Regions from separate parts of the Rummeliibacillus sp. BSL5 genome, predicted to be linked through region 1. Evidence: riboswitches for the same ligand, from Rfam matches in the RefSeq annotation. Region 1 holds a riboswitch; each other region holds the start of a gene.
The links. A riboswitch is a leader RNA that binds a small molecule or an ion and turns the genes downstream of it on or off. The one in region 1 is predicted to bind lysine.
Positions count from the first base shown of each region.

Region 2: another riboswitch for lysine. It lies ahead of RCJ93_RS15795 (amino acid permease); the one in region 1 lies ahead of RCJ93_RS14025 (transporter substrate-binding domain-containing protein).
Region 3: another riboswitch for lysine. It lies ahead of dapA (4-hydroxy-tetrahydrodipicolinate synthase); the one in region 1 lies ahead of RCJ93_RS14025 (transporter substrate-binding domain-containing protein).

Region 1 is NZ_JAVGCV010000005.1:91,011-95,301, forward strand. Features, by position in the region: gene RCJ93_RS14015 (amino acid ABC transporter ATP-binding protein) at 1-101, opposite strand, end outside; gene RCJ93_RS14020 (amino acid ABC transporter permease) at 122-868, opposite strand; gene RCJ93_RS14025 (transporter substrate-binding domain-containing protein) at 1,033-1,884, opposite strand; lysine riboswitch at 1,988-2,174, opposite strand; gene RCJ93_RS14030 (hypothetical protein) at 2,271-3,725, opposite strand; gene ldmS (L-aspartate--L-methionine ligase LdmS) at 3,917-4,291, opposite strand, start outside.
Region 2 is NZ_JAVGCV010000009.1:3,228-7,518, forward strand. Features, by position in the region: purine riboswitch at 138-239, opposite strand; gene RCJ93_RS15795 (amino acid permease) at 444-1,955, opposite strand; lysine riboswitch at 2,096-2,275, opposite strand; gene RCJ93_RS15800 (CynX/NimT family MFS transporter) at 2,470-3,684, shown strand; gene RCJ93_RS15805 (nitric oxide synthase oxygenase) at 3,735-4,291, opposite strand, start outside.
Region 3 is NZ_JAVGCV010000003.1:79,488-83,778, reverse strand. Features, by position in the region: gene RCJ93_RS12090 (hypothetical protein) at 1-54, shown strand, start outside; gene RCJ93_RS12085 (cupin domain-containing protein) at 211-738, opposite strand; gene dapA (4-hydroxy-tetrahydrodipicolinate synthase) at 800-1,696, opposite strand; lysine riboswitch at 1,811-1,991, opposite strand; gene RCJ93_RS12075 (YsnF/AvaK domain-containing protein) at 2,079-3,107, opposite strand; gene RCJ93_RS12070 (D-glycero-alpha-D-manno-heptose-1,7-bisphosphate 7-phosphatase) at 3,276-3,797, shown strand; gene RCJ93_RS12065 (NADH-dependent flavin oxidoreductase) at 3,936-4,291, shown strand, end outside.

The DNA.
Region 1 (4,291 bases):
CAAACTACTTCACCCTCCTTAACAGAAAAGTTAATATCTCTTAATACCTCATGTGATCCAAAGGATTTATTGAGATGCATGATATCGATAATGTTTTCCATAGAATCCCTCTCCTTTGTTATTATGATGCCTTCTGTCCGCTCAGCATTTCTTGATTATCTATTAGCTGATATGTTGCATTGCCGGCAAGTTTTCTTTCGAAATATCTCAATATTTGTGTCACTATAATAGTCATAATCAGATAAATGATACAGGCGACAAAGAATGACTCAAAGTAGCGGAAGTTATTTCCTGCAATCGTCTTCGTTTGGAAGAATAATTCGGTAACACCGATCACATTTAACACTGATGTATCTTTAATATTCATAATGTATTGATTGCTTGTAGCTGGCAAAATATTGCGCATTACCTGTGGCAAAACGACATGCACCATCGTTTTCCAATGATTCATACCAATCGCGCGTGCTGCTTCAAATTGTCCATTGTCGATGCTAATAATGCCACCTCGTACGATTTCTGCCATGTAAGCCCCTGTATTGAGAGAAACAATGAACATTGCCGCAAATGTACGGTTCATATCAATGTGAAATATCAGGTCAGAACCAAAGTAAACAACCATCGCCTGCACAATCATTGGGGTTCCGCGGAAAAATTCCACATATACCGATAAAATGATGCTTACGCATTTTAAAAATACTCTTTTAATTCTACTTTTGCTTTTCGGGATTGTATGAATAATACCGATGATTAAGCCAATTAAGGCGCCAAAAATTGTACCAACTGTCGCAATGAGCAACGTCATCCATGCGCCTCTTAAAAACATTGGCCAGTTATTGACGATAATCTCTATAAACCATTCTAAACTCATCTATTTTCCTCCTCCAAACAGCGCCTTAACAGATGCTTATGTCTCTCCTATAACAAAGCTTTAATACATGCCGTATCCTTTAGGCGTAAATATTACATGTTAAAGCGCGATTGATGCAAAGCTAGTGAAAGCTGAAGAGCACTTTCACTAAGTGAACTTTTGCATTATTTGGCTGCTGGTTGTTGTTTAATGGCATCATCCATCATTTTTGTACGCTCTTCTTCTGAGATGCCTTTTAGTATTTCATTGATTTTCTTTGTTAATTTGCTATCTTTCGGTATACCCACTGCTGTTTGTGTATCTTCCGCGGCTGTTTTAAATCCTTTGCCGTCGCTAAATTCAACCATTTTAAATTGATCATTGGCTGAAGTTGCTGATACTGCTTCTGGTTTCTCTGAAACATATGCATCCATCTTGCCTGCTTGTAAAGCCACGCGCATAGCGGAGAAATTATCCGTTGCTGTTTGTTTTTTCACGCCTGGAATTTGATCAATAACTGTATAGTGGAATGTATTTAATTGAGCTGTTACTCTTGCCCCTTTAAAGTCTTCAATTGAAGTAGCATTTTCATATTTACTTCCTTTTTTAACGACCATCACTAGATGAGATGTATAGTAATTGTCAGAGAAGTCGATTGTCTTTTTGCGTTCTTCAGTAGGAGACATCCCTGCAATAATCGCATCTATCTTACCTGAAGCTAAAGCTGGCACTAAACCGTCCCATTCCATTTTAGAAATGACAAGTTTTTTTCCTAAGCCATCTGCAATTTTTTTGGCAATTTGAACATCATATCCACCTGCATATTCAGCGTTCCCTTGAATGGCAACCGCACCATTAGAATCGTCACCTTGCGTCCAGTTAAACGGCGGATAACCTGCTTCCATGCCGACTGTAAATGTGTCGCTTCCTTTGCTGCCTGAAGACTTTGTATCACCAGATTCTTTAGAACTGCACCCTGTTAGAATTAGCACAGCAATTAGTAACATGCTTGATAACAGTGTTCCTATTTTTTTCATATTGATCTCTCCCTTTTTTCTAAATAAAAAAGACTAGAATTATAGACCTGAGTTGAACTCAGGGCTACGTAATTCTAGTCCTAAATCCTCTACTTATATCCCAATTTGAGATAGCACAACTCAATAAACCATAGAAATTTATTGAGACAGTCCTGCAGTTATTCACTGCAGACCCAGCATGCAACAATGAGAAACTTGTTACACACTTCGGCAATATTTCCTTCTTCTTAGACTCATCGCTTTCTCTAACTCCACTAAGAACTAATAAATACTGCGCCTCTACCTCACCGTATAAGTGAGGCTATATTTAGTTATGTTTTAAACAGTCTACAATAGGGATGGAATGGATGTCAATAATATTTCAACAATTTAAAAGATTCTAGCCATCAATCTTCCTCATATTCTTCTTCTGCATAATAGACTTCCCCGCTCATGGCATTAATAGCCATGATTTCTTTTCCAGCTGGAAATTCTGCTTCATAAGTCAAATCATATATAATTAGGTCTTCATCTTCTTCATCATTGACCTCAGTTCGTGCAAGATGCATTTCCAGCTGTTCTTTAAATTTAGCGTCGGCTTCCTCTAAAGGCAGGACTGGTACAATGTCTAGGGTATTTAACTTCCCTTCGTTTGGCAACAGCAGCGAACATTCACGAATAATCCCCGTATATTTCCCTACATTGATATGAATGGTGTAATCACTTAATAGGACACCCTTATGCTGTCTTATAAATGAAAATGTTGTGTATGGCTCAAAGTCAAAGTTTTCGTCAAACTCATCATCTTCTTCTAACTCCAACTCTTCAAAGAATTGTCGTTCCTCTTCTGACAAGTCTTCTTCTGTTATTATGCCATATGACGAATATTCCATTTCCCCTTGCTGTACTTCTAACAGGTACTTTTCATGGACATCGCCCACAATCGCCTCTAGGAACATTTTTGCTTTATTAGCTAATGTAGCTTCTGGCAGTTCTTCTTTCTGCTCTTCCCACTCTACCAGCGATTCGTATTCCATAAACATAGAATCTATGTTTTCAATTTTAATAACAGGTTCTTCTTCATCGGTGTTTTTCGAATTGCCTATATACCAAAAACGATTTGCTCCGTCCTCAATCAATTGCATATCATCAGTTACACCAAGCAATGTTTTTACACTCTCGGTTACTGTAACGGGCTCAAAGGAATTAGCATTTTGCTCCCCATATTCCATAAAATCCTCTTCGTATTGGAGACTACCGTCTACATGTACTCTAAAAGTGCCACTTTTTGGTTTGTAGAGAAGCTGTAATTCCCCATTCAAGTCTGCAATCGCAAGTTCGACAAGCGGTTGTTCAAAAAGAATTTCCCTAGCATCTTCAGCAGAAATCTGAATATCAGGATAGGCTAGCTGATAATACGACTGATTAAAGGTAGCCGACAGGATAAAACCTTGTTTATTTATTTCTAGCGTCACACCTGAATTAGGCAAGAATAGATTTAGTGCAACATCCTTTGCTTCAAACGTTAACAAGTATGATTCACCATTCCATTCAGAAATACTGCGGAAAGTAAGTTCTTTTTGATAGAATTCATCTATAAAATCTTCCGCAATTCCCATCAAATCCTCTTGTGTTAATTCTTCATACTCATCAAGTGACACATCATTGTGTTCCATGATGTCTTCCATTTCAATTAAAAGTGATGCTAATTTTCCGTCTTCTGTTACTTCGATTTGCCCATAAGGCAACTCTCTATTTAAGTCTACAATTTCTCCAACTGTCGGATCGTCCTCATCGTACTGAATAGCAATGACCGGACGCCCAATCATATAATCGCGTAATATAAATTCCCAGCTCTTCATTGGTTTTCTCCCCATATTCATTTAATTTTCTATATCTAATTATTAAGTGGTTAGTATTGTTCATCTATAATAAAAGTGCTCTTTCTACTAAAAGTAGTATCTTCTTTGTTAATTTTACAGTGCTACTACTAAAAAATTCTACCATAAATAATACATTTGGGCTTAAACAAATCAAAAAAAAGCCAGAGGAATTAATCCTCTGGTCCGTTTTCTAAAACACTTTTTTCCATAAGCTCTTTTTCATACCGTTCAATCTCTTCGATTGAATCTGCATACCAGACTCCGGTAAATCTAGATGGTTTTTTTTGCTCGAAATAATCTCCATCATAGTAGGCTAATGGGAATAGTACGCCTTTTTCAACATACTCTTTTATCGCTGTATAGAATGCATCTCGTTGGTCATTTGATCGGTAGGCTAAAAACTTGTTTACTGGCTTTCCAAGTTGTTCGTGTAGTAATAACATGGATGTAGAACCATTTTGTCTAAAGTTCAAATCGATAGCTTTCACTTGGCCATCCTTTGTAATAACAAGGTCAAATCCCGCTACACCGATAAACCCTTTTTC
Region 2 (4,291 bases), on a different contig from region 1:
CCTTCTTTTCGTTAGCACCTCAGCTTTTTTGCGTACAAAAAAGCCGAAGAACTAATACATCCAATCATCTACGAGTGGAGCAAAGTCCTTCGACTTATTGTCGAAAGTAATAGCAAATAGAAAGTAATGAACAAACTATTTACTAGATTGCTTCTCATAGTCAGATCATTTACGGTAATCTGGTAGAAACTTGCAGGCCATATTCCTGCTATTATATGAGTGAATGTTATGTAATTTTGATTATCTTTATTATAGCATGTAAAACGTAAAATTCAATATAAATTCTCTTTGTAAGTGTTGGTAAATAACCCAAATCCGAATAAATAGATTATTTATTATGATAGAAACATTTAAAAAGCGAACATTATATTAAACGAATTGGCTCAATTCACAATAAAAAAGCTAATCTACCAACGTTGATAGATTAGCTTTCAAGATTTAAATTATTGTACTTGGCGTTTCGTTGTCAGATCTGCTTCTTCTAGACGTACAACCTTTGTTTTACATTTCAGTTTATGGCCAAACCAGATAATAAGGAAGATTGGCAAGCCAATATAGGATACTAGGATGCCATACCAATCAATATGGTCGCCTGTAAACGCTGTGTAGTTTTGCCCTAAGATAACGATCGCACAAAGGACAAAGGCAAAAATCGGGCCAAATGGGAAAAATTTAGAGCGATACGGCAACTCTGAGAGATCACGACCCTGTGCCACAAATGCTTTTCGGAAACGATAATGACTGGTCGCTATACCAAGCCATGCAATGAAACCGCACATACCAGAAGCATTTAAGAGCCAGATATACACTGTACCAGATCCAAAAAGTGATGCCAAAAAGGATAAACAAGCCACTGCTACTGTTAAAACAAGTGCTGCAACAGGAACACCGCGGTTGTTTAGTTTTTTGAAAATCTTCGGTGCATTACCTTCCATTGCTAATTCACGTAATGTACGAGATGCTGCATATAACCCTGAGTTGCCGGCTGAAAGAATCGCTGTAAGGATAACTGCGTTCATCACAGAAGCAGCAAAGGCAATGCCTGCATTTTCAAATATTAATGTAAAAGGACTTACTGCCACGTCATCGCTATTTGCTAAACGTGCATCCGTATAAGGAATTAATAAGCCGATCGCTAAGATAGCTAAAACATAAAACAATAGAATTCGCCAAAAGACCGAGCGTACAGCCTGTGGGATTGTTTTTTCTGGATTTTCCGTTTCACCAGCTGTAATCCCAAGCAATTCTGTCCCTTGGAAGGAGAAGCCTGCAGCTAAGAAAATGCCTAATGTAGCAAAAAATCCACCATGGAAAGGCGCGTCGCCTTTAAAGAAATTAGTAAATCCAACAGGAGCATGTCCGCCGAGAATACCAAAAATCATTAAGAAACTAATGATAATAAATATAATAATTGTTGCTACTTTGATAAGCGCAAACCAATATTCGCTTTCACCAAAACTTTTTACTGACAAAAAGTTTAAAGTAAAGATAATTATAAGAAATGCAGCGCTCCAAATAAATGAAGGTGTGTGTGGGAACCAATATTTCATAACAATCGCTACAGCTGAAATTTCAGCTGCAATCGTTACTGCCCAGTTGTACCAATAATTCCAACCAAGCGCGAATCCTAATGAAGGATCAACAAATTTGGAAGCATATGTGCTGAATGATCCTGATACAGGCATATAAGCGGCCATTTCCCCTAAACTTGTCATAAGGAAAAATACCATTACACCAATTAGTCCATAAGCTAACAGTGCTCCTCCGGGACCCGCTTCTGCAACTGAGTTGCCGCTTGCTAAAAGTAGGCCTGTACCGATTGTACCGCCAAGTGAAATCATGGAAATATGGCGACTTTTTAAGCTGCGTTTCAGTTTCTGTTGTGTATTTGAATGAGAATCATGTTTAATGTTTGTTCGTATTCCTGCATTTGTATGTGTTTCTACTCTATTCATAACTCTCCTCTTTCCGTTTTTCATTGCAAGAAAAGGTCGAGCTGAAGGTATTCTTCGCCGCTGTCTATTACAGCTAAAATTTAAATAAAAAAGCCATCACATATATAACTGAGATGGCGTCCGAATTCCCCATCAACCTTGATCAAGATAGCTCAACACGCCGACTTTGGCGTGACAGTTCTGCACCTTTCGATAGCAGCCCCAGCACTAGCAATAAAAAGCTTGCTTGTACTTCGGCAATATTCCCTTTTTAATCGAGTCCTAAACGCTTTCTCGCCTCGTCGATTATACTCATGAATACCGCGACCTCTACCTCATCTATTGGATGAGGCATGCAATATATAGTTTTAAGTTACCTACATTGTAATATATTAAGCACATAACTACAAGGGTAAATAGAAAATTACTATATTTTAGAAAGAAGTGGACATGTTTTGTAAAACAAATATTGATAAAGCAAAATGATTCCTGTACGTTTTTATTATCTATTATAAATTCAAAAGGAGGATTTCCTTTGGCTTCAGAACAAGCTACGAACCGAAACAAGAAGCTGTCATGGGACAAAAAAACATGGCTTTTAGTGCTCGGTATTATCTTTATCGCCACAACATTGCGATCCCCTCTCACTGCTGTTGGCCCTATTATTGCAGATATTAAAGAAGAGCTCACTATATCAAATGTGTGGGCGGGATTGATTACAACTATCCCCTTGCTTGCATTTGCAGTTGTCTCACCATTTGTCCCTAAAATTTCACGACGTTTTGGATTTGAAAGAACATTGTTATCAGCCTTAATACTTTTGGCTATTGGTATCTTAATGCGTTCAGCGGGCAGTGTCTTTTTCTTATTCTTTGGAACGATTATCATCGGAGTTGCTATTTCATTTGGCAATGTCCTCTTGCCTGCTCTTATTAAATTAAAGTTTCCTCTTCAAGTAGGATTGTTAACAGCACTTTATTCTGTTTCCATGAACCTATCCGCCAGTATAGCAGCAGGCGTGAGCAATCCAATAGCAGAAACAACAATCGGATGGAAAGGAGCTCTTGCCTGTTGGGGTATTCTGGCCATTCTCGCTATCATAGTATGGCTACCACAATTGCGGAATCATGTGAAGGTAATAAACAGCAATGAACCTTCTCAACGTAATAAACCTATGTGGAAGTATCCTCTTACATGGGCTATTACCTTCACGATGGGGCTACAATCCCTGTTGTTTTATACGACGGCTACTTGGATTCCAGGACTGCTTGAAACCCAAGGCATGAGCCCGAGCAAAGCGGGATGGATGTTTTCTATTCTACAGATAGCACAATTGCCAATGACTTTTTTAACCCCGATTCTTGCAGGTAAAAAAGCTGACCAAAGGCCGCTCGTTGCATTATTGTCACTGTTTTACTTTGCAGGCTTTGCAGGTATATTTATGAATTGGACAGAGCTTACATTGTTATGGATGTTAATGATTGGATTCGCCGGAGGGGCATCCTTTAGTCTTTCTATGATGCTTTTCTCCCTTCGTTCTCGCAACGCACAAGAAGCAGCTGAGCTTTCAGGCACTGCACAATCCATCGGTTATTTGCTAGCTGCGATAGGACCTGTACTATATGGCTTTATCCATGACAGCTTCCATAGTTGGCATGCCGCTAACAGCTTATATCTTATTGTCACAGTCCTTTTGTTCGTCTTTGCATTCATTTCTGCTAAAGACCGATTTGTAACGAAAGAACAATAACAAAAGCGCCATTAGCCTGTAGCTAATGAGCGCTTTTTCATTTGTATTCTCTAGTCTTCCAATATCTTAAAAGGTGACGACCGATAAGAATACGCTGGCGAGTTCTTTTTATTTTTATACGGTTTATGAAAAATATGCGTTAAAGCCGGTGATAGAGGCGGAATAAGCCAAGTCCAATTGCCTGTTACATCTCTATTTTCCGCTTCTTCGTTCATTTCAAAACGTTTAAATTGCTGTGCTGCAGTGTGATGATCCACAATACTGACACCATCTTCCCGGAAAGAATACAAAACGGCTTCATTTAATTCTATTAGTGCACGATCTTGCCATAAGTTTGTGTTTGATCGCATATCTAAGCCCATCTTCTTCGCAATTAAAGGAAGCTGATTATAACGATTTTCGTCTGCAAGATTTCTTGCACCAATTTCCGTTCCCATATACCAACCGTTAAAAGGAGCGGCAGTATAGACGACTCCCCCTATCTCAAGAGGCATACTTGAAATGATAGGAACTGCATACCACTTTAAATGCAACTCAGAAAACCAGCTATATTCTGGATGCCTGATTTCCACTTCATTTATGTATATAGAAGGAATCTCAAAGAACT
Region 3 (4,291 bases), on a different contig from region 1:
TATAGCATATCCATGGACGATCCTTCTATTACCATTACAGCTACATTGAAATAAGCGACTTCTATAATAGTAGAAAAGGAGAATCTTGATTAAAAAGATTCTCCTTTCTTTTGTTCAAATTTAAAAGAAGGAGAGTTGACGGTACAAACATCCTTTATCTAAAAAAAAGCAACCGTCCTTAAGGAGGAGGCTGCTTTTTTTAATGATTATTTATTGAGGTTCCTCCGCTTCGGCGATTGCTTTGGTTTGATGGACCGTGCCGCGTGGATGGTTAGGAGGAGCATAGATTGAATACAGCTTGATTGGCTTGTTGCCTGTATTGGTCAGATTATGCCATGTGCCAGCTGGAACGAAAAAGACATAATCATCCCGCACTGGTTGCTGGAAGTCTAAGAACTGTTTATTCTTACCCATTTGTACAAGGCCTTCGCCTTCTTCAATGCGAATAAACTGGTCCGTATGCGGGTGAATCTCCAAACCAATATCTCCTCCGACTGGAATGCTCATCAGAGTAAGCTGCAAATGCTCACCGGTCCATAGCGCTGTGCGGTAGTTTGTGTTTTGTTTTGTTGCTGTGTCTATATTGATAGCAAAAGGTGCTGGACCATAATCTCTTAAATAAACACTATTCGGACTTTGGTAGGTTTGCTGGTATTGATTTTGAAACTGGTAAGGGGAGGGGCTATTCGGATAATAGCCGTGGGTTGTTCCGCAAGATGGACAATGATAGTGATACAAAACATCATTCCTTTTTTACTATACTGTACGCTTCTCGCGGAACTTTGGTGCCTATTTTAAATTAACTTTTTAAAGCTGTGTCTTCTTTACATACAGTCTGCAATAGATGCTGCAACTCAGTAGTTTCTTCTTCATTAAGGGGTATTAAAGGCAAACGTACACCGCCTACTGCTATTCCTCTCAGATTCAGTCCGGCTTTTACAGGGCAAGGGTTAGGTGCGCTAAATAGTCCTTTGAATATAGGGAGAAGCCTACGATGATCTACCGCAGCTTCCATCACATTCCCGTTTTTAAACTTTTCCATCATCGCTTGCATTTCATTTCCAATAATATGGGAAGATACAGAAATAACGCCAGTAGCGCCAATCGATAAAGATGGCAGTGTTAAATGGTCTTCTCCTGTATAGACACTGAAATCATTGGGTGTTTGCGTAATGAGTTCAGCCATTGCATCCAAATTTCCGCTCGCATCTTTAATGGACACGATGTTATTAATCGCGGCAAGGCGAGTGACTGTTTCAACGGTTAGATTGACAACACTTCTTCCAGGGATATTGTAGAGAATGATTGGTAGCTGCGTTGAATCCGCAATTGCTTTGAAGTGCTGATAAAGACCTTCTTGTGATGGTTTATTATAGTAAGGTGCAACAAGCATGATTCCATCCACACCAGTATGTTCAGCAGATTTAGTCAGTTCAATGGATGCCCTTGTATTATTAGATCCGGTGCCTGCAATAACAGGAACCCTATGGTTTACTTCATCTACGACAAATTGAAATAAACTAATTTTTTCTGCCGTTGTGAGTGTAGGGGATTCACCTGTAGTGCCAGCTACCACAATGCCATCTGAGCCGTTTTCGATAAGATAATTAATCAGCTCACGAGTAGCTCTAAAGTCAATATTTCCTTGTTGGTCAAATGGGGTCACCATCGCCGTTATAATTCTTCCAAAATTCATTGCTTCTCCACTTCCTTTTCATTTTTTGGAGAAGGGCAGTATAGAAAATAACGCAAAAAAAGCAGCAACGTGATGTGACTACGTTGCTGCGAGAATTCATAAAGTCATCTCCATGCGTACGATAGCCCTCCATATAGTTTCCTACATGACAGTCCTGTGTTTATTCAACAACAGGCCCAGCAATAGAGAAATATGAGTTTCTCTAAGCTTCGGCAAATTCCCCTTTCCACTGCAGTAGTCGGATCTCATCATCCTCTTGCAGCTTACTCATGGTTTTTGCGCCTCTATCCTTATTTCAAAAGATATTGAAATAAGTGAATATTCAATTACAGAAAGTATAGCAGTCTAGCTATGCTTTTACAAGATAGAAAGCCAAATATTATTATATTTCTCTGTTTTTAATATCGGCATTCATATTGCCAGCTGTAAGCGTATCATCAAGATTGTTCTTTTTAAGGTCATTATCGTTTTGATTTGCAGGATCGTACAATTCTTGCTCTGTAATAGCACCACGATTTGCCGCATCTACATCGCTATCTGTGACAGAAGCATCACCAGTCGTTTCAATGCGTGCTTCCTCGCGTTTTAGATTATCAGTGACTTGTTCTGTTTCGGTCACTTGTTTTTTACCAATGACTACTTCTTCGTTTACCACTGGTCTTTTAGTCACTTCAATTTGTTCTTCGACGATTGGAATACGGATTGTGTCGTCTTCGCCCATTGGAGCATAAGCATCTGTAGTGGCAGCTGCTTCATCGGTAACTTTTCGTCTTTCCACATATACTTCATCGTGTGTGACAGGTACATTGACTGTTTGTGGTTCTTCCACAACATCTTTGTGAACTTCAACCTCACCAGTTTGTACTTGGTCTTTTTCAACATCAAGTTGTTCTTTGCGCAATTTTAATGTTTGCTCATCTGCCACTGTATTATTAACATCCACTGTATCATTAGTAGCTACTGTGGTATCAAGACCTACATTTGCCTCTTGGTTGTCTACTGGTGTTAGTGGGTCAGCAGTGCCTAAAAGGGCATCATCTTCTTTGTTTGCTAAAAGTAGAATACGGCCATCGTTAATATCGCGTTCGTAGCGACGAGCAGATTCTTCATCAAAGCCAAGTGTTAAGAAATATTCGTAATAAGATGCATGGTCCACATCTGTGTGGAAATCACCTTTAAATACTGCTGCTAGGCGATCGAAGAAACCTTCATCTTCTTCCATATTGCGACCGCCGACATCTTCTGTTAGTACGCCTGTTTCATTTTTTACGACTGATGGAGCAGAAGGGAAGTTTGTTGTATTAAGTGCAATTGAGAAATCGTCAGTTGCATATCCTTTTTGACGATATTCATCAATAGCTTTAATCACTTCCGCGCTTGAGTTATAAATTCCTAATACTTTTTTATCCATGTGTATTACCTCCATTATTTGTTTCATTTTTTTGATATGTGATTACAACATAAATATACCCGAATCTCTTTCAACGAAACGCTTAAGCATAAAAGAATGTTTGTTTTAGAATTAGTAAAATGTGACAATGATGAAGAAGATAAACGCTAAAGAAAGGTGCTTATATATATGAAAAAAGCCGTATTTTTAGATCGTGATGGGGTCATTAATGAGGTACTAACCAATAGGGTAAAGTTTGTGAACAAACCGAAAGATTTGTATTTCTTACCGGGTGTTCCCGAAGCCATAAAAAAATTGAATGCTTATTTTGATTTTGTGTTTGTGGTCACCAATCAGGGCGGTGTAGGTCTTGGATATATGAAAGAATCGGAATTGAAAAAAATCCACTTGCATATGATTGAGGAGTTAAAGAAACAGGGAGCTCAGGTGGATGAGGCAGTCTATTGTCCACATAAACCAAAAGCTGGTTGCGCTTGCCGAAAGCCTAATAGCAAGTTAATTGAAGACTTAGCAACAAAATATGAAGTTGACTTATCAAAATCATTTATGGTTGGTGATACGGATACAGATATAATGGCGGGGAAGAAAGCAGGGACGAAAACAGTTTATTTAGGTGAACGCGATCCACTAGCCGATGCAGTATGTAATGACCTGAGCGAAGCGGCAGAATGGATTATAGCACATCAATAGTTTGCATCTGTAATGTACCTATTGTACAACGTGAACGTACAAAAGTTGTTTTGCTAGGGAGTTTCAATTCTTTGACACATGATTACTTGCAGAATACGATAAATTAGTGAAGAAATGAAAAATAGGAGGTCAATATGTATGGCAGATTTATTTGAAGAATATACATTGAAAAACGGGGTAACATTGCGCAATCGAGTGGTAATGGCACCTATGACGAACTACTCTGGTAATGACGATGGTACCGTTACAGACGCGGAGGTTGCTTATTATGACCGCCGTTCAAAAGGTGTCGGTATGATTGTGACAGCTTGCACGCATGTCTTAGAAAACGGCAAAGGTTTTCCAAGACAGTTTGCTGGATATGATGACAAGTTTATCCCTAGTCTAAAACGCGTGGCTAATGTGATTCATGCTGGAGGAGCAAAAGCAGTACTTCAAATTTTCCATGGTGGCAGACGCTCTATTCCTGAAGAGGTGCCGAATGGCGAAATCGT